Regions from separate parts of the Staphylococcus dromedarii genome, predicted to be linked through region 2. Evidence: riboswitches for the same ligand, from Rfam matches in the RefSeq annotation. Region 2 holds a riboswitch; the other holds the start of a gene.
What was found. Region 2 has a riboswitch for FMN ahead of ribD (bifunctional diaminohydroxyphosphoribosylaminopyrimidine deaminase/5-amino-6-(5-phosphoribosylamino)uracil reductase RibD). Riboswitches for the same ligand answer to the same signal wherever they lie in the genome.

Region 1: another riboswitch for FMN. It lies ahead of MUA88_RS06010 (ECF transporter S component); the one in region 2 lies ahead of ribD (bifunctional diaminohydroxyphosphoribosylaminopyrimidine deaminase/5-amino-6-(5-phosphoribosylamino)uracil reductase RibD).

Annotation. Positions count from the first base shown of each region.
Region 1 covers NZ_CP094718.1:1,222,907-1,234,343, forward strand. The annotation lists gene MUA88_RS06000 (response regulator) at 1-29, shown strand, start outside; gene MUA88_RS06005 (ATP-binding protein) at 13-1,752, shown strand; FMN riboswitch at 1,903-2,087, shown strand; gene MUA88_RS06010 (ECF transporter S component) at 2,157-2,708, shown strand; gene MUA88_RS06015 (ferredoxin) at 2,807-3,055, opposite strand; gene MUA88_RS06020 (helix-turn-helix domain-containing protein) at 3,161-4,108, shown strand; gene MUA88_RS06025 (RecQ family ATP-dependent DNA helicase) at 4,101-5,474, shown strand; gene MUA88_RS06030 (LysM peptidoglycan-binding domain-containing protein) at 5,635-6,999, shown strand; gene ypdA (bacillithiol disulfide reductase YpdA) at 7,385-8,371, shown strand; gene MUA88_RS06040 (asparaginase) at 8,430-9,392, opposite strand; gene cmk ((d)CMP kinase) at 9,469-10,137, shown strand; gene rpsA (30S ribosomal protein S1) at 10,217-11,401, shown strand.
Region 2 covers NZ_CP094718.1:1,421,693-1,433,129, reverse strand. The annotation lists gene MUA88_RS06985 (transaldolase) at 1-42, shown strand, start outside; gene MUA88_RS06980 (hypothetical protein) at 149-598, shown strand; gene MUA88_RS06975 (hypothetical protein) at 595-744, opposite strand; gene MUA88_RS06970 (sigma-70 family RNA polymerase sigma factor) at 1,047-1,520, opposite strand; gene MUA88_RS06965 (hypothetical protein) at 1,717-1,938, shown strand; gene sagB (peptidoglycan release complex glucosaminidase SagB) at 2,113-2,976, shown strand; gene MUA88_RS06955 (FAD/NAD(P)-binding protein) at 3,290-4,777, shown strand; FMN riboswitch at 5,272-5,412, shown strand; gene ribD (bifunctional diaminohydroxyphosphoribosylaminopyrimidine deaminase/5-amino-6-(5-phosphoribosylamino)uracil reductase RibD) at 5,586-6,632, shown strand; gene MUA88_RS06945 (riboflavin synthase) at 6,637-7,266, shown strand; gene ribB (3,4-dihydroxy-2-butanone-4-phosphate synthase) at 7,296-8,477, shown strand; gene ribH (6,7-dimethyl-8-ribityllumazine synthase) at 8,493-8,954, shown strand; gene MUA88_RS06930 (proline dehydrogenase family protein) at 9,010-9,990, opposite strand; gene MUA88_RS06925 (alpha/beta fold hydrolase) at 10,253-11,077, shown strand.

The sequences.
Region 1 (11,437 bases), 200 kb from region 2:
TTTCACAATCTGATGAAACGTCTAAATAGCGTCGTCGTAAAACTGTGGTTAACTATTATTTTAATAGTAACGACAGTTTTAATTTTATTAAGTGCTGCTTTAATCACATTTATTCAATATTATTTCACGCAAAAAACTGAAGAATCCTTATACAATGATGCCAAAAGTATCAGTACGGTTATTGAGAAAAGCAAAAATCGTCAATTGGCCATCAATCATAGTGAAATGCTGCTTGAAGGTAATAAAGGGGTTATCATTTTACCAGATTCAAACAACGCTTTCTTAAAAGACAAAGAAAAGAAAGAAATGTTAGCGTTTATTAAGCAAGATAAAGATCTTAATAATATCAAACTGACACAAAAAAAAGAAATCAAACATGTTTCTATTAAGGTGAATGATAAAAAACAAACCTATTTATTACTGGGGTATCCAACTATTGATCATAACGGTCAAAAATCTGTCATTTATATTTATGAAGATTTAAGAAGTATATCAGATACAAACAATGTGGTAGCAATTATTATCTTAATTACAGCAATCATCTTTTTAATTGTTACTACGATTTTTGCATTCTTCTTATCATCACGAATTACAAACCCTTTGAGATTATTTAAAGAACAAGCACAAGAAGTTGCGAAAGGTCATTATGATCAACAGGTACATGTGCAAACAAAAGATGAAATAGGTGAACTAGCGATTGCCTTCAATCAAATGAGCCATAATATTCAACATCATATTGATGATATTACAACGTCTAAAAATATTAGAGATACTTTAATCAATTCTATGGCACAAGGAGTGCTCGGTATTAATCATCAACGCGAAACCATATTATCCAACGAATTAGCTGATAATATGATTGGAGAAATGACTTCAGATGATATTTTACTTTTTGAAAAACAAATCAATGATACTTTCAAGAGCCAACAAACAGAATATCGGGAATATGAAATCAATCAAAAACATTATGCTGTTGTCATGAGTTATATTGATCAAATTCAAACCAATAAGCAAAGTGGCCTTGTTGCAATTATTCGTGATATGACAAAAGAACATCATATGGAGCAAATGAAAAAAGACTTTATAGCGAGTGTATCGCACGAACTTCGCACACCGATATCTTTGCTCCAAGGCTATACAGAGTCAATTGTTGATGGCATTGTCACAGAGCCTGAAGATATACATGAATTTCTCTTAATCGTATTAGACGAATCTAAAAGATTGAGTCGTCTGGTTAATGAGTTGTTAGATGTCGCAAAAATTGATGCTGAAGGGGTTAATATTACGAAAGAAGTACGGCCGATGTCTGAACTCATCCATAAAATGGGAACAAAATATCGTCAAATTGCTAATGAACTGTCATTAACGCTAGATTTTCAACAAGATGGCGTCATGAAAGATGAATGGCATTATGACTTCGACCGTATGGAGCAAGTACTTACAAACCTTGTAGATAATGCATCACGTTATACAAGTCCTGGTGACACAATTGCGATTCATGCAAAGGAAACACCTACAGAACATGTTTTAACGATTCATGATACAGGTGTCGGTATCTCACCAGAACATTTAGATAAAGTATTTGAACGTTTCTATAAAGTAGATGCTGCCCGTACTAGAGGTAAACAAGGGACTGGATTGGGTCTCTTTATTACAAGAATGATTATTGAAGCACATCGCGGATCGATTGATGTTAAAAGCGAAGTAGGAAAAGGGACTGCTTTTATAATCAAACTCCCAAAAAATAGTTAATCACTTAAAATTTAAACTTCTCGTCTATATGATTTTACACCTTTATTTAAACATATAGATGAGAGGTTTTATTTTATGCAGTGCGTAAGCAACACTGTTGTATTTATTAATTTCATTAGGTAAAATAATGCTAAATAAAATAATTGATTTATTCATCTTCGGGGTTGGGTGTAATTCCCTACCGGCAGTAAATTTAAAGCCTGCGACGGGGTTGAGATACATTAAATTTTGCACCAGGAAACTGATAAATAGTATCCTAAATGCTTTTGTCTCAATCTCTTGATCTAGTGAAATTCTAGAGCCGACAGTTAAAGTCTGGATGGGAGAAGATGGAGGTTTCTTTGTGCTGCGCAAATGCCTCCTATTCTAGAAGAATGAGAATCAGAAAAGGAGACATTTGAATTATGCAACAAACCAAACAAACAAGAAGATTAATCATCACGGGAATCCTGAGTGGTATTTCGGTCATTTTGATGTTTATCAAATTCCCATTACCGTTTTTACCACCGTATTTAACACTTGATTTTAGTGATGTACCTGCATTACTTGCGACATTTACTTTAGGTCCAATCGCCGGATTACTAGTTGAGTTTATTAAAAACTTATTAAACTTCTTTTTCTACCTTGGAGATCCAGTGGGACCATTAGCTAACTTCCTGGCTGGAGGTAGTTTACTACTTACTGCATATTATATTCATAGACAAAAGCCAACAACACGTGGCATGATTCTTGGATTGGCTTCAGGGACAATCGTCATGACAATTGTATTAAGTATTATGAATTACTTTGTACTTTTACCATTATATGGCATGATCATGAACTTATCTGACATTGCGACAAACTTGAAAGTCATTATTACAGCAGGAATTATTCCATTTAATATTATTAAAGGAATTGTCGTTTCATTATTATTCGTATTACTTTATAAACGACTTAAAAATGTTCTTAAAATATAAAAATAAGCAAACAAAGAGCGATGAGGAAATCACCGCTCTTTGTTTGCTTATCTATTTAAATTTAGCATAATGTAAGGTACAATACGCTTAAACTTATGTTATTCAAACTTTAATGCATCGCCATCAAAAGTCTCTTCTTCGACTTTGATAGAGTCAGTAGGGCAGCCTTCAAAAGCGTCCTCCAAGTCTTCATATAGTTCTTCTGGTACGGGCGTTGTGCCTTGGTTATCATCTAAAATAACATATGCAATTCCTTCATCATCATAGTCATAGATGTCCGGGGCAGCTGCACCACAAGCACCACATGCGATACAAGTATCCATATCAACAATTGTATACTTAGCCAATTTTTTCGCCTCCCTTTTCAAAGTGCCATACTAGCATTATAATTTCATTGTAGTTTGGATTTGTTTATTTTTCAATATATACGTTTTATTAATGAGGTTATCTATATGAAATCAATCATTTCTTATGCATATCAACATGCACATCCCTACAAAAATAAAAAAAGCATATATAATATTATCATAGGTAAAAAGACCCATCAAACCTTTTTTGATGCAACCTCTTTAAATCTCTTAAGCCTTTTTGGAAGTATTCCAAATTTAAGCTTCAAAGATTTTGAAAATATCACTGAATCAGAACACGATATGAACTTATTACTACCCACATCGTCATCTGTAACATACACCATGTTACAACATTCTTTTATAACATTGCAACTGCTGATTCAAACACTATCACAGGCACAACATCAAGAGATGCAGTTTATACCATTAACATCACAAACCGACATTCATCAGAGAGTGCGTTATATATATTTATACATTAAAAAGCAACAAAGAGAAGAAACAGTAAAGCTTGAAATCCATGAACTTTTTGACCAATTAAACAAAAAACATTCTCAAAGTATCGTACACTACTTTTTAACAGGTTATGATGAAACCATGTATACCATGCAGCAAGTGGCACAGATTAATAAAATAGATCATGACACTGTTTTTAAATTTTATTATCAAGACCTTATGTACATATATGAATTATTGTCAGATAAAGAACTTTTTCCTATTTTACACCATTGTTTATCATCATATTCACTTAGTCATACATTAGCACGAACAGAGTCTTTCCTTTTCCAAGGACTGACTGTCACGCAAATTGCAAACCGTATACATCTCACCGAAAATACGATACATGATCATATTTTAGAATTATTTATGCGTGGCCATTTGACAAAATATGAAGATTTTTTAACAGATGATATAGAATCATTTTTAATTTTCTATCAACAACAACCTTATCAACGGCTCCGTTTTTATAAAGAACATTTTGATCAGATGAGCTACTTTGAAATTAAACTTGCAATAGTTGGTTTATCGAAAGGAGCATTACATGCTTAAAGCTGCATTAAAACAGTATTTCGGTTTTTCACAGTTCAGAGAAGGACAAGAATCACTTATCCAAAGTATTTTAGAAGGTCATAACGCATTGGGAATATTACCCACAGGTAGTGGTAAAAGTTTATGTTATCAGCTCCCAACATACATTAAACAACAAACAACATTAATTATTTCTCCATTAATATCGTTAATGGATGATCAAGTAATGCAAATGAAAATGAAAGGGGAACGTCGTGTCGTTGCAATTCATTCAGGGATGTCTTCAGATGAACGACGTATGGCATATCAACAACTTGATGATGCTTTATTTATATTTGTAAGTCCTGAATTCATATTACAACCACATCATTTATCACGTTTTCAAAATATACAATTAGGACTCATTGTACTCGATGAAGTTCATTGTTTATCTGAGTGGGGATTTGACTTCCGTCCTCACTATGCACTCATTCGAAAGGTAACTGATTTATATCAGTATATCCCTATATTAGCTTTGACAGCGACAGCCACGAAACATTTACAAGCCGATATCGAATTTGTCACGAAAAGATCTTTTAAGTTATTACAATCTGAAATGGATCGCCCAAATATATCTTTAGCTGTTAAACATATGGAAAGTTATCAAGAAAAAATCGATTGGGTTTTAGAAACCATTGCAACTTCCGGACCAACAATCATATACGTTTCGTCAAAAAAGGTATGTGTAGATATTGCTGAACAGATATATGCATCGGGATATCTAACCGGAATTTATCATGCGGACTTGAGTTATGAAGAGCGATATACGGTTCAGCAACAATTTTTAAATAATGATATACGTATTATTGTTGCAACAAGTGCCTTTGGAATGGGTGTTAATAAACCTGATATTCGGACCGTTATCCATTTTCATTTATCTAATAGTCCTTCTAGTTATCTACAAGAAATAGGTCGTGCAGGTCGTGATGGGCAACAGAGCCAAGCGATTGCACTCTATCAACCAGATGATCAATATTTACTTGAAACACTTTCTTTGGCAAATACCATCACAGAAGAAGATATTCAATTATTTGAAGCTGGAACACTGATTGATCATGAAAAACATGACATTCTTATGCTGTTAACACAACAATATTCAAACACAAAGCTCCACGAGATATTCCGACAAAATTTCCAACAAAAGTCAATCGCACTTCAATTTATGTTGAAATATGCTCATACAGGTTCTTGTCGCCGGAAACTACTTATGAATTATTTTGGTATGACAGTATTAACAAAAGATAATTGTTGTGATATTTGTGGCATCACCCATACAATTTATGAAAAAAATAGAAAAAAAGTACTTAGAAAATTTACTTATAAAGAAAAATTAGAAAGTTTGTTCTAAACAACCCCGGAATGCTTTACACCACAATTTTAAACACGCTATAATCTATTTAAGAAGTATAATGAAAATAAGATTGAATGAAGGAAATGCGCACATTCTAAACACTTAGTTCTAAAGTAAGTTATCACGTATTTGTAGCGTAAAAGAAAGGATGAAAAAAGTGTCAAAAGATAATTTTAAAGATGAATTTGAACGAAATAGACAAGAAATCAATCCTAGTAAAGAAGATACATCACAGATTGATGACACAGCTAATGAACAAACTGATTCATTAGAAAACAAAAATATGCAGCATTTCCCACCACGTAATACACCAAGAAGACATCGTAAGCGTGTGCGTCACAATGGAAATGCACAAGAATCAAAATCAACGACTGACTCAGATGATAAACAGAAAGATGCACATAAGAGTGTGGCTGGTACTACAGGTGCAGGAGCTACTGCTTCAAAAGACATAAAGCAGTCTCCTAAGTCTGAAGTAAAACAACAACCTAAAGATAACAATAATAAGGAGAAAGCTGCTGGTGCGGGGGGTGCTGGTGCGGCTGCTTCCAAAAATTCGAATCAACCACCTAAATCTGAAACAAAACAACAACCTAAAAATGATAATAATAAGACGACAGCTGCTGATACTGGAGTTGCTGGTGTTGCTGGAACTGGCGCGGCTGCTTCTAAAGATGTAAAACAATCTCCTAATTCTGAAACAAAACACCAACCTAAAGATAACAATAATAAGGCGAAAGCTGTTGGCGCGGGGGTTGCGGCAGGAGCTGGTGCAGGGACGGCTGCTTCTAAAAAGGCAAATCAATCACCTAAATCTGAAACAAAACACCAACCTAAAAATGATAATAAAAAAGCAAAAGCGGGTGCAGCTGCTGGAGTAGTCGGTGCGGCTGGCGCTGGCGCAGCTGCTTCTAAAAATAATGCTGAAAAACCTAATACTACTGTTTCTAATGGCGCTGGTGGTGGCGGCTTCTTGATGCGTTTACTACCGATCATCGCGGCAATTTTACTTTTAGGTACGATTGCAATTTTTGGTGGTATGTATTTATTCAACCAAGATCAAGGCTCAAATAATAATGATACACAATTAACACAAAAAGCAGATAAAGATGATCAAAAAGCAGCTAAACAAAAAGCTGCCAAAGAGAAGGCCGAAAAGGAAAAAGTAGAAAAAGAAAAGGCTAAGAAAGAGCAAGCTGCTAAGGAAAAAGCAGAAAAAGAGAAAGCGGAAAAAGAAAGACAGGCACAATTAGCTGCAAATGAATCTGCAAACAACCAAGATACTAACAATCAATACACGGATCAAAATACAAATCAACAGTATTCACAAGACCAACAACAGCAACAACAAGCACAAAATGCTGGAAATCAATCACATACTGTAGGTGGCAGCGAAAACTTATACCGTATCGCTATTCAATATTATGGTAGTGGATCACCTGAGAATGTAGAAAAAATTAGACAAGCTAATGGTATTAGTGGTAATAACATTAGTAACGGACAACAACTAATTATCCCATAACGTGAAACTTTAAAAGAAGTATTATCTCATTTTGAAAGATAATACTTCTTTTTTGGTATTAACACATCATAAAGCTATGCTCTGAGAAACCGATTATCAGTGTTTAAGGAGTAGGATTTTCGGCAGAACTATGAATATTTCGTCAAAATTTGAAATGCATTTTTATCATTGTTCGGTACTGCTAAAATCTTAATTGCTTTTGTCCTAGCCTTAGTATTGTCAAAACTTATTCATTTAGTTTAGTGGTAAAAATTGCTATAATGTTCGAGGATTAGATAGATTAAATGTACGTATATACCATGCTAGTATGTGAATAGGAGGAAAGACTGTACTAAAATAGCATAATATGATGAGATCTTCATATTTTTTAGTTACAGTAACGAAGATGAAAACGGTCGAAAGTATCATTATCGGTGGTGGACCATGTGGCTTAAGCGCTGCAATTGAACAACAAAAAAAGGGAATTGAGACACTCATTATTGAAAAAGGGAATGTTGTTGAAGCACTCTACCACTACCCAACACATCAAACATTCTTTTCATCAAGTGATAAGCTAAGTATTGGTGATGTTCCATTTATTGTTGAGGACTTAAAACCTCGTCGTAATCAAGCACTTGTCTATTATCGCGAAGTTGTAAAACATCATCAATTAAAAGTCAATACTTTTGAAGAAGTACTGACTGTTCGTAAAATGAATAATCACTTCACAATTACAACGACAAAAGATGTTTATCAGTGCCGTTTCTTAACGATTGCGACTGGTTACTATGGCCAACCAAATACTTTGGAAGTGGATGGTGCAAACTTATCAAAAGTCATGCATTATTTTAAAGAGGCACATCCATACTTCAATCAAAACGTTGTGATCATCGGAGGTAAAAACTCAGCCGTAGATGCGGCGATTGAACTAGAAAAAGCAAATGCAAACGTGACAGTGATTTATCGTGGATCAGAATATTCTCCTTCTGTTAAACCTTGGATTCTTCCAAACTTTGATTCGCTTGTTCGTCGTGGTAATATCGATATGCATTTCGATAGTCATGTGACAGAAATTACCGAAACAAGCGTCACTTTTGAAACAAATGGCGTTTCCAAAACGATTGATAACGACTTTGTATTTGCGATGATAGGGTACCATCCAGACTATGATTTCTTACAATCTGTAGGTATTGAAATTAACGAAACAAATTTTGGTACTGCACCTCAATACAACAAAGATACATTCGAGACAAATATTGAAAATTGCTATATTGCCGGAGTTATTGCAGCTGGTACGGATGCAAATAGTATCTTTATTGAAAATGGTAAATATCATGGCGTCTCAATTGCACAAGATATCTTAACTAAAAAACAATCACCATTAGAATCATAATATAAAAGCAAAAGTGAGAGGTAATTGATCTTAAATGATCTACCTCTCACTTTTTATATTAGTTATTGAAATAATCACGAATCATCTGATGATCATAACCATTACTTAACGCCACTAGCAATTTTAAGCGTGCTTTCTGACCATTCAATCCATTTGAGAAAATAACACCTTTATTTTGTAATTGGTGACCCCCACCTGCGTAACCATAGACAGCACTCACGATACCGTTAAATGAACGTGATACAAGAACAATCGGAATATTTGCATCCAAACATTTGTCTAAACCATCTACTGCTGTAGGTGGTAAATTTCCTTGTCCTAATGCTTCAATCACAATACCATCGACTTGTTTTTCAGCATAAAAATTAAGAATCTCACTACCCATATCCATATGCGCTTTAATGAGCACCACATCTAAGTCAGTATCAATATCAGGCAGCCCTTTTTTAGCGTAAGGACGATGATGAAAATAAATACCTGATTTTGTTATGACACCAAGTGGCCCATGGTTTGGGCTTTGGAAAGTATTTGTATTCGATGTATGTGTTTTAGTAACATTGCGTGCAGTATGTATTTCATCATTAAAGACGACCATAACGCCCTTTTGATGGGAGTCATCAGCAGAAGCGACACGTATTGATGCGATAAAATTATAAAGGCCATCTGACCCAATTTCATTCGATGAACGCATAGCCCCCGTAATGACGACTGGTTTTGAAGTCACAAGCGTCAAATCTAATAAAAATGCTGTTTCTTCTAATGTATCTGTTCCGTGTGTAATCACAAATCCATCAAATTCGTCTACATGCGTCATAATCAATTCTTTTATTTGTTTCACATGATTAATTGTGATATGCGGAGAAGGGACTGTAAATGGCATCACTTCTGTAATATCGGCATATTTCTGAATTAATTCTTGATGATTTGCGATTGGATTATCACCATTTGTATTCACAGTATTAGATTCATCTTCAGACATACTAATTGTTCCGCCCGTATGAATCACTAATAATCGTTTCATTCAATTTCCTCCTCGTAAATGTCTCTCTTATTATGATAAAATATTGTCATACAAACAACAACAAGGAAGGTTTATAATGACAGCTATTAATATTGCCATTGATGGCCCAGCTGCTGCTGGAAAAAGTACAATCGCAAAACGTGTTGCGACAGCTTTAAATATGATTTACGTTGATACAGGTGCGATGTATCGTGCAATTACTTATTTCTACTTAAATCATCAAAATTCATTTGAAAATTTTGATGAGATGATGACAAAAGTGGATTTAAATCTCATTTATGACGAGGAAAAAGGTCAACGCGTGATATTGAACAATGAAGATGTCACTGACTACTTGCGCAGTAATGAAGTCACAGACAATGTGTCATTTGTCGCGTCTAAAGATGCTGTACGTAAGTATTTAGTGAAAGCCCAACAAGCATTAGCAGAAAATAAAGGCATTGTTATGGATGGTCGCGACATTGGAACGACTGTTTTACCTGAAGCAGAAGTAAAGGTTTATATGATTGCATCTGTTGAAGAACGTGCTCAACGCCGTTTAAAAGATAATGCAGAACGTGGTATCTCTTCAACACTTAAGCAATTGAAAAAAGATATTGCAGATCGCGATGCATATGATATGAATCGTGAAATATCACCGCTTGTTAAGGCTGAAGATGCCATTGAAATCGATACAACAGGGTTATCAATAGAAGACGTAACAGAACGTATACTACAACTTGCAAATGACGCAAAAGCAAAATAAGTTGAAAATGTGGAAATTTCTTGACAATTTCCATTATTTGTAAGATGTTATAATTATGTAGTATTACAAGGAGGCATATATGATGACAGAAGAATTCAATGAATCAATGATCACAGACATTAAAGAAGGCGACAAGGTTACAGGTGAAGTACAACAAATCAATGATAAACATATTGATGTTCATGTGAATGGTGCAAAGTTTAATGGAATTATTCCTATTAGCCAATTAACAACGCACCATGTTGAAGATGCCAATGAAGTTGTCAAAGTAGGCGATGAAGTTGAAGCATATGTAACAAAAATTGAAGTAGACGAAGAGAATGAAACTGGCAGCTATATCTTATCTAAACGCCAAGTTGAAGTAGAAAAATCGTATGCATCATTACAAGAAAAGCTTGATAATAATGAGACGATTGAAGCTAAAGTAACTGAAGTAGTTAAAGGTGGATTAGTTGTAGACGTAGGTCAACGCGGTTTCATCCCTGCATCACTCATTTCAACTGATTACATTGAAGATTTCTCTGATTATGAAGGGAAAGTACTTGAACTTAAAGTTGAAGAGTTAGATCCTTCAAATAATCGTGTCATCCTAAGCCGCAAAGCTGTAGAAGCAGAAGAAAATGCTAAGAAAAAAGAAGATCTTTTAAATAGCATTAAAGAAGGCGATGTTTTAGAAGGTAAAGTGGCACGTCTTGCAAACTTTGGTGCATTTATCGATCTTGGCGGCGTAGACGGATTAGTTCACGTATCTGAGTTATCTCATGAGCACGTATCTTCACCGGAAGAAGTCGTTGCTGTGGGCGATACTGTCAAAGTAAAAGTACGCTCTGTAGAACCAGGCTCTGAACGTGTATCTTTATCAATCAAAGATACATTACCAAGCCCATTTGAAACAATCCAATCTAAGTTTAATGAAGGAGATATCGTAGAAGGTAAAGTGATGAGACTTGCTAGCTTTGGTGCATTTGTTGAAATTGGACCAGGCTTACAAGGACTTGTGCATATCTCTGAAATTAGCAACAAACATATTGGTTCACCAAATGAAGTGCTTGAGCCAGGTCAAGTGGTTGATGTGAAAATCTTAGGAATTAATCCTGCAGAGGAACGCATCTCACTTTCAATCAAAGCAGCTGCACCTGCTGAAGAAACGAATGAAGCTTCACAAGAAACAACAGAACAATATACATTATCTACAGATGATGAAAGCAACAATCCAACATTAGGGGATATGTTTGCTGACAAATTCAAAAACCTTAACCTATAATTTTAATGTCTCAAAACAGACTGAAAAGTTGTTCAG
Region 2 (11,437 bases):
TTTGCGAAAGATATTCAAGCGTCTGGTTTAAGTATTTTATAAATTGAAATGGGAACGACGTGTACCTATGAAATATCAAATTGGTACTTGTCGCTCCCGTTTTTTTATGTGATGATTGACTTTAAAGAATAGAGACAAGGAGTAAGAAATGGAACATAAGATATATAAATATAAAGTGGAAAAGCAATTATGGTACTTGAATCGCAAAGAGAAATCAAAACTTGCTGAATTACTGAGTGAAGAACATATTGCTGATATTCAAAACAAATTTAAAACACCTGGGAGATTTGCGAGTTTTTATTTAAAAGAACATGTCTTTAAGGATAAAGTTGTCGATTCTAGTCATTTATTCATGACCTTATTAGGACTGTTTATTACAAACATCCTTTTACTAGGTGTTTTAATTACAGGTATGTTGCTAAGTTTAAATGCGGCAAATTACTTTATTAATCCACAAGTATCACTTTCAACATTGACAGTTATTGCTGCATTATTAGGTGGTGTATTATTAATGGTAGGTGCCATAGTCATGATGAAGGTAGCAAATGCATTCTTTACGAAGCGTTTAGTTGAATATAAATATAATAAGGTAAACTAAATATCTGATAGTTGTGAGAGGATTTGAGCAGCTTTCCATTGTTTTAAACATACAGCTATTGGATAAGGAACGGTAATGCGATGGTTGTGTTTAAATACAATGATTGTTTCAGATTGTTGTGAAGTCATGCCTACTACACGGGGCATATTGATGATATATTGGATGGGCGCACGATGTGATTGTAAAGGACATAAAATAAGGCGTGGGGAAATGTATATTGGCGTGAGATGATGTGTCCCTAGATGTTGATGTATGAGTTCTTTTTGAGTGTAACCGTGCTTATTGTGAGATTTTAAAATGTGTTTTATTAGTTTAGAAAGTGTTATAGACGTATGTGTTTGATGCGTTAAAAAATATAAATCTAGATTTTGATTTGAATGTTGTGATGTTTTAATATAAAGCAATGATTCAAAAGCCATATTTGAATATGAATGCACAGTGTATCCTCCTAGTATTCGGTAAAGTAAGATTGTCGTAAAGCTTTGAGGGTCGCTTTTTTATAGTTTTTAATAGATGAGGTTGAACGATTTAACCGTGCTGCTATTTCTACTTGAGTATAGCCACGTAAGTAAAGTAAAAGCCAGTGACGATGTGTATAAGGGAGTTTTAATGCCCATTGCTGAATGGAAAATAATAAGTCGTTATCATGTGTTTTTTGAAGTGGTATGTCTGCGGTATCTAATGATTCTATTTGAGGAGAACGATTGGATTGTCGTAAGAGGTCAATCAGATAATATCTGAGGCGATAAGTGATATAAGAATGAAATTTTGTATCTCGTGAGGCGTCAAAAGAGACATGTAGTTCCCATAATTTTATCAGTAAAAGTTGATAAAATTCATCATAATGATAGCGAATATGAAAAGAATGTAGCAAGTAGTGAATATACTTGTGATAGCGTTCGAAAGTGTCATTAAAGTTCATAAAGTGAGTCTCCTTCCATCTTTTTGACCGGTCACAGTATTTCTATCATAAGTTCAAGATTGTTGCATATGTTGATATATGGTATTTTATGTTTTAAACATTGATTATTACCAATAAATAAGCGTAAAATGGTAAGAAATGATGCATTTCAAATGAATTTGTTATTTTTAATATATCAATTGATGGGGGAATCGTAATGGATTACGAACATTTCAACTTAGTACACTTTTTTGCACGCAACGAAGATTTAGATAAGATTCGTGATAATGCAGATTTTATTATGATCAATAACATTCAACGAGAAATGATGTACCGTGATGGGGATGTAGAAGGTACTGTTGATTTGACAAAGTATTATTATAAAAGCCGTTCACAAGCGATGAGTTATATTCTAATGGATTATCAACGACCATTGTAATTTACAAAAAACCGTTATCCTATAGAACAGTGTATGCATAAAGTTACATAGATATTACTGTTCTTTTATTTATCTGTAACATCACTTAAATAGAATTGTGAAAAATATAAGATAATGGTAAAATTTGAGTTCGAGTGTGAAATCATTATAAGTACATTCTGAAGAGGTGTGTCGATGAAGCAACATAACAAAAGTTCAATCATTGTGATTGTGGGGCTTTTGGTTATCACTGTTTTAGCAGCTTATACTTTTTTCAATATGATAAAGGATCAGATTTTCTTTGAATCAGTTGACCAAGTCGAATCAGTGGAAACATTAAATGTAACATTAGAAGAAGCCGCAAAAAAACAGATTAATAATTACACAAGTCAACAAGTATCAAATAAAGATAATACAAACTGGCGTGATGCGTCAGATGCTGAGATAAAAGATGCAATGGATAGTTCAGTATTTATGGATGATGAGCGTCAAAAATATCAATTCCTAGATTTATCAAAATATCAAGGGATTGATAAAAACAGAATAAAACGTATGCTTTATGAACATCCAACATTATTAAATCATACAGATGACTTTATTAAAGCCGCGAAAAAGCAACATGTGAATGAGATTTATCTCATTTCACATGCACTTTTAGAAACAGGTTCTGTTGTATCAGAATTATCTAATGGTGTTGAAATTGATGGTAAAAAGTACTACAACTTTTATGGTGTGGGTGCTTTAGATGAAGACCCAATTAAGACAGGTGCAGAGTACGCCAAGAAACAAGGTTGGGATACACCTGAAAAGGCTATTGATGGTGGTGCGAAGTTTATTCATGACCATTACTTATCGCATGAAGATCAAAATACATTATATAGTATGAGATGGAATCCTAAAGATCCTGGGGAACATCAATATGCCACAGATATCAATTGGGCAAAAAGTAATGCAACGATTATCGCTGATTTCTATAAAGATTTAAAAACAGAAGGTAAATATTTTAACTGGTATGTTTATAAAGGCGATACGAAACATCAAGATGGAAAAAATTATTAACATAAACAAAGCACAATAGAGCGACTAACGCTTTATTGTGCTTTGTTTTTACGTCCGAGTGTGAAAAAAAGAATGACTGTTGAAATTGCAACTTTCATTAAAAATTTAAACATGAAAACACCTCGCAGTTTAGATTTTTAAGTTTAAATTTGTTTGAATCATATAGAGGTTAAAGTTTTATAGATGTCCTTTTAATCATTATAACATGACAACAAATATGATCATATTGAAGGAATAAATTTAAAAGGTTATGTACAATTTTGTTTGAATTAGGGTATAAATGAATGAAATGAAATTTTGAAGGTGATGAAATATGAAAGTAGCAATTATTGGGATGGGCACGGCAGGTGTCAGTGTTTTGAGACAACTTGTCAAAAACGAAAAATTTGAGCAATTGGAAATTGACATCTTTGATAATACAAAAAATATGGGACAAGGGGAACCGTTCCAAAATGATAGCGATGATTTACTGATTAATGTACCAGCAGATATGTTGTCACTCAATATAGATAACATAAAAGAATTTCATGAGTGGTATGATACGCAGAAGGATTTTGACTATGATGATGCAGAATATTTACCACGTTTTGTATTTGGTCATTATATGAAGAGTTACTTAGATAAATATATCAATCATTATAATAATATTCGTGTGATTCCTCATGAAGTGACAAAAATCGGTATTGTTGAGCAATCGAGACATATTCATGCTAAAAAGATCATTGTCAGTGCAGGACAAAAAGATAAGTTTACAGCTACATATGATTATGTTTTTCTTACAATTGGAACGCTATCATATCATGATCCATATCAGTTAAAAGGATTACCACGTTATATCCATGAACCCTATCCAGCCAACCACACATTAGATGAAGTATCAGAACACGATAAAGTTGCTGTGATTGGAACAGGTCTTGCCAGTTTAGATGTCATTCGATATGTGTTAAATCATCATAATCAATCGCTAACACTAGCAAGTAGAGGTGGAAAGTTACCAAGCGTTCGGGGAGAAATGGTGCCTATTACATTACAATTTTTAACTAAATCAGCATTTGATGAAATAAAATCAGAAAATATGGGTGTCGTTCCCTTACAAAAGGCCATCGAACTCGTTCATCAGGAATGTGAATTATTAGATATTCCACTCTCATCTTTACTGGATCGCAGAACAGGGGATGTTGTAGAAGACTTAAGTTATGATTTGTCTCACGCCGAATCATTAGGCCGCTTACAAAGCTTTTTGATGACGCTGAAAGACAATATGAACTGGATTTGGAATAGTTTCACCTATGAGGATCAGATGTTATTTCTAGATCGATATCATCACTACTTCAAAGAAAATATGAATCCCATGCCGAGAGATACAGCGCAGTTTATTATAGAAGCAATAGAGAATAAAAAGCTTAAAATTTATTCGGGTTTAGAAAAAGTAGAAAATATAGACGGAAGATATCAATTAGCATTTGAAGATAAACAGCATAATACAGTTGTAGATGTTGTCATCAATGCGACAGGGCCGAAAACAAAACTGGATCAATTGGATGCGTCAGATGGATTGTTACTTGATATGGCAGATAAGCATATTGTGCAAGCACATCCAACAGGAGGGATTCAAATTGTGCCAGAAACAAATGAAGTAATTAGCCCAAGATATGGAACTTTATCAAATCTACGTGCATTTGGACAAATGACAAATGGTGTTAATTTTGAACGTAATGGGGTTACAATGATTGTACAACAAGTAGTCAATAGCGTGAAACAGCTTTATTCAGAATTAGAACAATGCCAAGAAACGGTATAAACGTTTATGGCTATTATAGTGAATAAATGTCAGTATTTAAGGAGCAGAATATTCAATAGAATCCCAAATATTCTTTTTTCAACTTTGTGGTGTCGCTGTTCAAGGCGCAAGATTTTCGACAGAACACCACAATTTATTAAAAAAAATGGCTTGTGTTCCGCTTAAGCCCAAAGCGCACCACTTACAACCTCATGATATCAGTATTTGACAAATAGCATTCTCGTCAGAATGTTGCAATGAGACAAAATCAAAAAACGATTTTACTTCATTGCTTCGATACTGCTCAAATTCTAAACGCTTTTCTTACTACCTCTATATTATAAAATTTAGTTGCAAATCGATTGTCAAGATTCTTAAAATGCGTTAAGCTATATTCGAACAGTGGCCATGTTGAATACATTTCACGCTTTGTTTGATACATATCGTAAGTGTAAGAAAACATTGATTTTAATAACCACTGTGTCGTATCTTGAATCTCAAACAATTTCATAATGATATTCTTTCGGGGCTGGGTGGAAATCCCAACCGGCAGTAATTTAAGCCTGCGACCTGTAGTGAACGATGATACGTTGACTATGGCTGATCTAGTGAGAATCTAGAGCCGACAGTAAAAGTCTGGATGGGAGGAAGAATAATCAGTAGACCATGACATGCTATACTTTGTGTAAAATAACATAAAGCTATTGCTTATTTTGTGATGGAAAAATTACTGAATTTATCTGCTTTGTACTTTAAGCAGTATAAGATAAAACCAACCACTCGAAACCAACAATCGGGTGGTTTTTTGTTTAGATTTGAGGTGATCCAAATAAATAACTATTTAGAACATGCAATTCGTTTAGCTGAAATGGTAGAAGGACAAACAGGTGTTAATCCACCAGTAGGTGCTGTTGTCGTAAAAGATGGTCGTATTATTGGCATGGGTGCGCATCTTCAAAAAGGTGACAAGCATGCTGAAATTCAAGCAATTGATATGGCGGGTGAACAAAATGTGAGTGGTGCAACAATTTATGTTTCATTAGAACCATGTTCACACTTTGGTGCAACACCACCCTGTGCGCAAAAGATTATCGAAACAGGCATACAAAAAGTTGTTTATGCTGCGAGAGATATCACACTTCCAGCAACAGGACATGAGATGATGTCAGAAAAAGGGATCGAGGTGCAATATGTGCCACACCCACTTGCCGAAGACTTATATGCACCATTTTTTGCATCTAAGACATCTGAAGTCCCTATTGTCACTGTGAAAGTCAGTGCAAGTATGGATGGCAAACAAGCAACGGATGATCAAGAAAGCCAGTGGATTACGTCTAAAGCTGTGAAAGAAGATGTCTTTCAATTACGGCATATGCACGATGCAATTATTACTGGAAACGGAACATTAGAAGCGGATAATCCGAGTCTCACAGTACGTATCCCTGAAGGACGTCATCCTGCACGTATTATCATGACGCATTCTGGTCATATTAACTGGGATGCCGCAATATTTCATGATCAACTTGCACCTGTCTATATTTATACAGATAATCGTGCATTGACGACATCTTTAGCACATGTCCAAATTATTTATCTACCAACAACTGACGTAAAGAGTGTATTACAAGATTTATATAAAAGAGGTTTTGGTCGTGTATTAGTTGAAGCTGGGCCAAAGCTGACTTCACAATTTTTAGCTTCTGAATTTATTTCAACCTTCATCCTTTATTTAGCCCCGAAAATAATAGGTGGTCGAGGGAAATACCAATATTTTCAAACAGATGGTGTGACACCACTTGACCAACTTACAAATTTTGAAATTGTCCATTCTGAAATGATAGATACTGACATGAAATTACAAATGAAAAGGAAATGATGTCATGTTTACAGGTATCGTTGAAGAAATTGGAACCATTCAATCAATCAAAAAGCAAAACCCCACAACTGAACTAACAATTCAATGCGAGAAAATATTAAGTGATATGCATATTGGTGATTCTATAAGTGTCAATGGTACTTGTTTAACCGTTGTAAGATTTGATGCTACATCGTTTACAGTTCAAGTCATAACAGGTACTGAAAATAAAACATATTTAGGGACACTGTCCACAGGTCAACCGGTCAATCTTGAACGTGCTTTATTAGCGACAGGTCGTTTAGGGGGCCATTTTGTACAAGGACATGTTGATGACAAAGGGACAATCCTGAATATTAAGCAATCTCAAAATGAATGGATCTATACGATTAAAGCACCGGATCATATTTTGAAGCAGATGATACCACAAGGCGCTATTGCTGTAGATGGTGTTAGCTTAACAGTATTCAAAAAAGGAACAACAAGTTTTGATATTCATTTAATACCGGAGACACGAAAGGCAACCATTTTGTCAATGAAACGACAAGGAGATCCCGTACATTTAGAAACAGATATGTTATTTAAATATGTTGAAAATATTACTCGTCAAAATAACGGTGTATCAATGGATAGCTTATTACGTGCAGGTTTTTAACAGCATAGAGAATCCAAGGAGGACATATTATGCAATTTGATAAAATAGAAGACGCATTGATTGCTTTAAAAAAAGGTGAATCGATTATTGTATGTGATGATGATGATAGAGAAAATGAAGGTGACTTACTCGCTATTACTGAATGGATGAATGACGACACGATTAATTTTATGGCACGTTATGGCCGTGGTCTTATTTGTACCCCAATTGATCGGTCGATTGCAGAACAAGTGGGTATCGATCCAATGGTACAAAATAATACGGATCCACATTCTACCGCATTTACAGTAAGCATTGACCATGTGGCATCAACGACAGGTATCAGTGCATTTGAGCGTACACATACTGTAAGAGCGTTAATTGATGAAAATTCAACGTCGGCAACGTTTAACCGTCCGGGTCATATTTTCCCGCTTATTGCACATGAAAAAGGTGTGTTAGGTCGTCGGGGTCATACAGAAGCAGCAGTTGAACTCGCAAAATTGACTGGAGCAAAACCGGCGGGTGTCATTTGTGAAATCATGAATGAAGACGGTACGATGGCTAGAGGTGATGATTTACTATTATTTAAGCAACAGCATGGTTTATGCATGATTAATATTGAAGATTTAGTCACATATATCAAAACAACGCAGTCATTGATTTCAAAAGAAGCAAAGGTGGAATTACCAACACGCTATGGCACATTTGACATGTATGGTTTTACATCTAAGATTGATGGTTCAGAACTGATTGCGATTGTTAATGGTGAGATACATGATGAGATGAATGTACGTATCCACTCTGCTTGTGCGACAGGCGATATTTTTCACAGTGCCCGCTGTGATTGTGGTGAACAATTAGAATTTGCTATGTCATATATTAATGAAAATGGGGGTATGATTATCTATTTACCTCAAGAAGGTCGTGGCATTGGCTTAATGAATAAACTCAAAGCGTATGAATTGATTGAACAAGGTCATGACACAGTTTCAGCAAATGAAGCATTAGGTTTTGCACCAGACATGCGTGATTATGATAATGCAGCACAAATTTTAAAATATTTTGGCATACAATCAGTGAACCTAATGACAAATAATCCAGAGAAATTTGAAGGCTTAGATCATTATGGTATATCAATGGCTACGCGTATTCCTGTTATTACTGAGACAAATGAACATAACCATGACTATATGCAAGTTAAAAAAAATCAAATGAGACATTTAATATAATTGGAGGAATTAATGATGAACTTTGAAGGACAATTAGTTGGACAAGGATTAAAAATTGGTATTGTGGTAAGCCGCTTTAATGATTTTATTACAGGACGTTTATTAGATGGTGCTTTAGATGCACTGAAACGTCATCAAGTGGATGAGAATGATATCGATGTTGCCTATGTACCAGGTGCTTTTGAATTACCCATTGTTGCCAAAAAAATGGCGCAATCTGATAAATATGATGCAGTGATCACATTAGGCTGTGTCATTCGTGGTGCAACAACACATTATGACTATGTATGTAATGAAGCGGCAAAAGGTATTGCAAAAGCAAGTGATGATACAGGCATTCCAGTTATCTTCGGCGTATTAACAACAGAAAATATCGAACAAGCAATTGAACGTGCAGGTACTAAAGCAGGTAATAAAGGTGCGGAAGTCGCAGTAGGTGCAATTGAAATGGCGAACTTACTAAAAGCAATTGGATAATGAAAAAAGTAATCCCCTTGAAGCATGAAAACTTCAAGGGGATTTTAACGTAAAATTATTTTTTGTTACCTCTACCTAAAAGTAATGCTGTTAAACCTAATGCAGCCACAACGAAAAGTGGTTTTGGTTTTACGAATTCTTTGAAGGCAAGTGCTAAGTTTTGAGGACGTTCAGCAAGACGTCTCATAAAGTAGCCGAACCAGTCATCACCGTATGGTACATAAATAGTGAAGTTGTAACCTTCTTTAGCGATTGATTCTGCAAGCTCAGAACGGAAGCCATATAACATTTGGAATTCAAACTTAGATTTATCAATATTATGTTTTTCAACAAATGCTTTTACGTGATTAATGACGTTGTGGTCATGTGTTGCAATAGATGTAAAGTTTTTGGCATTTAATAAGCGTTTTTCAATAAGACGAATATAATTAGCATCAATTTCTTCACGTGTTTGGTAAGCAATGTGTGAAGATTCTTTATAGGCACCCTTAACTAAACGTAATCGCAAGTCAGGATATTTATCAATGAGTTCGTCAGCTTTGAATAAATATGCTTGAATCACTGTACCTACATTTGAAAATTCAGATTTTAATTGGTCAAGTGTATGCGTAATATCTGATAGACTATCATATTTTTCAGTATCAAAATTAATATGCATTTGATCGTATTCAGCTGCTTGTTTCACGATTTCATAAGCATTATCATAAGCAAGCTGTTGATCAAACTCAGCACCTAATTGACTTAACTTAATAGATACATGTGCATCTAATCCATTTTTATGTATCGCTGACATAATTTTTAAAATATCGTCTTTCGCAGCGATTGCTTCTTGTTTTGAGTTAACAAATTCTCCCAAGTTATCTACAGTTGCTGCAATATTTTTTTTGTTCAGACGACGAATTGTCTTCACCACATCGTCAATCGTATTACCAGCTACTACCTTATTAGCACCTAAAGAAGGTCCTACCTTTTTAGCTGATGCATTGAGAAAAGCATTATTTGATAATGCGATGAAAAAATCTTTGAATAAGCTCATTTCTATTCCTCCCATTACTTTGTTTTGCTAATTAATAATAGTGTATCACGAACAATAATGTGATGAAAACGTTTTTATAATGAATTTTTACAACAAAATAGTTCAAGCGCAAATATGGCGGGTAATTAATTTTTTTATAAAGTGATTTGCGAAATTAAATAATCGTATTTTTTGTAGGTAAGATTTGGTTTTATTAGCATTTCTATGATTGTACAAGCTATAATGAAATGTAAAGTGTTAAGTAAGAAAGGTTAGATATGATATGTGGAAATGGGAAACAGTTAGTGAAGTAAAAGGTGTCGTTGTGATTGTTCACAATATTTTAGAACATACAGGACGATATGCATATGTGATTACACACTTAAGAAGAAACGGTTATCACGTGATTATGGGTGACTTACCAGGTCAAGGTCAAACATCACGAATGAATAAAGGACAAGTTGAAAGTTTTGAATTATATCATGAATCAGTTTTAGAGTGGCTGAAAATTGCTGAAGGCTACAATCTTCCTATATTTATGATTGGCGTAGGTTTGGGTGGTTTAATATCTATGAATTTACTTGAAAAAGTAGAATTAGATATTGAAGGGCTTGTATTAATTTCTCCACTTTTAGCATTTCAAAATAATGCACGCACACGTAAAAATATTTTAGCTTCAAATGTTGGTGACGTATCGAAGTCAGCGAAATTTGATTTAGGGTTTGATGTAACGGATTTAACATCAAATAAAGAAGTACAAGAAGAAACATTAAATGATGCCTTGATGCTGAAAAAAGTGAGTTATCATTGGTACCAAGAAGTCATTAAAAATATGAAAGAAACAACAGATCATATTAAAGAAATGAAAACTGTCCCACTTTGCTTGATGTACGGAACTGAGGATCGTGTGACTGATATTCATGTGACACGTCAAATCGTATCTGTGTGCGATCATGAAGAATTATACTTTAAGGCATGGCAAGGTCTTGCGCATGAAGTCCATAATGAACCAGAACGTGAAGCGGTGATGCGCTATATTTTGAGCTTTTTAAACAATCGTGTGTTTACTGCAGGATTTGTAGTAGAAGATGAAAATACATTGACATAAGTTTTAATAATAAAGAAATAGTGCTAACGCTAGATAGTTTTATAAAACGATAGGTAAATGCTAATGTTAAATCGATTTTTTCAGGAGTTTTAAGTTATAAATTAATTACTGGAACTATTGGTACTGATGGAATTATAATTCGAATTTGAGGTGAAACAATATTTAAAAAAAACTTTGAGTTTAGTCTTAAACTCTCAATTAATATTTATTACACTCAATGTTATAATATCTTTAGTATACTACTTATTTGAATATATAATAGGCGCTGAGATTACTTGGTTATCTATTATACTTAATATTTTACTTTTTATCATCTTGAAAAGTTTAATTTTATATAGAAATAGTAGAGTTGTATTTACT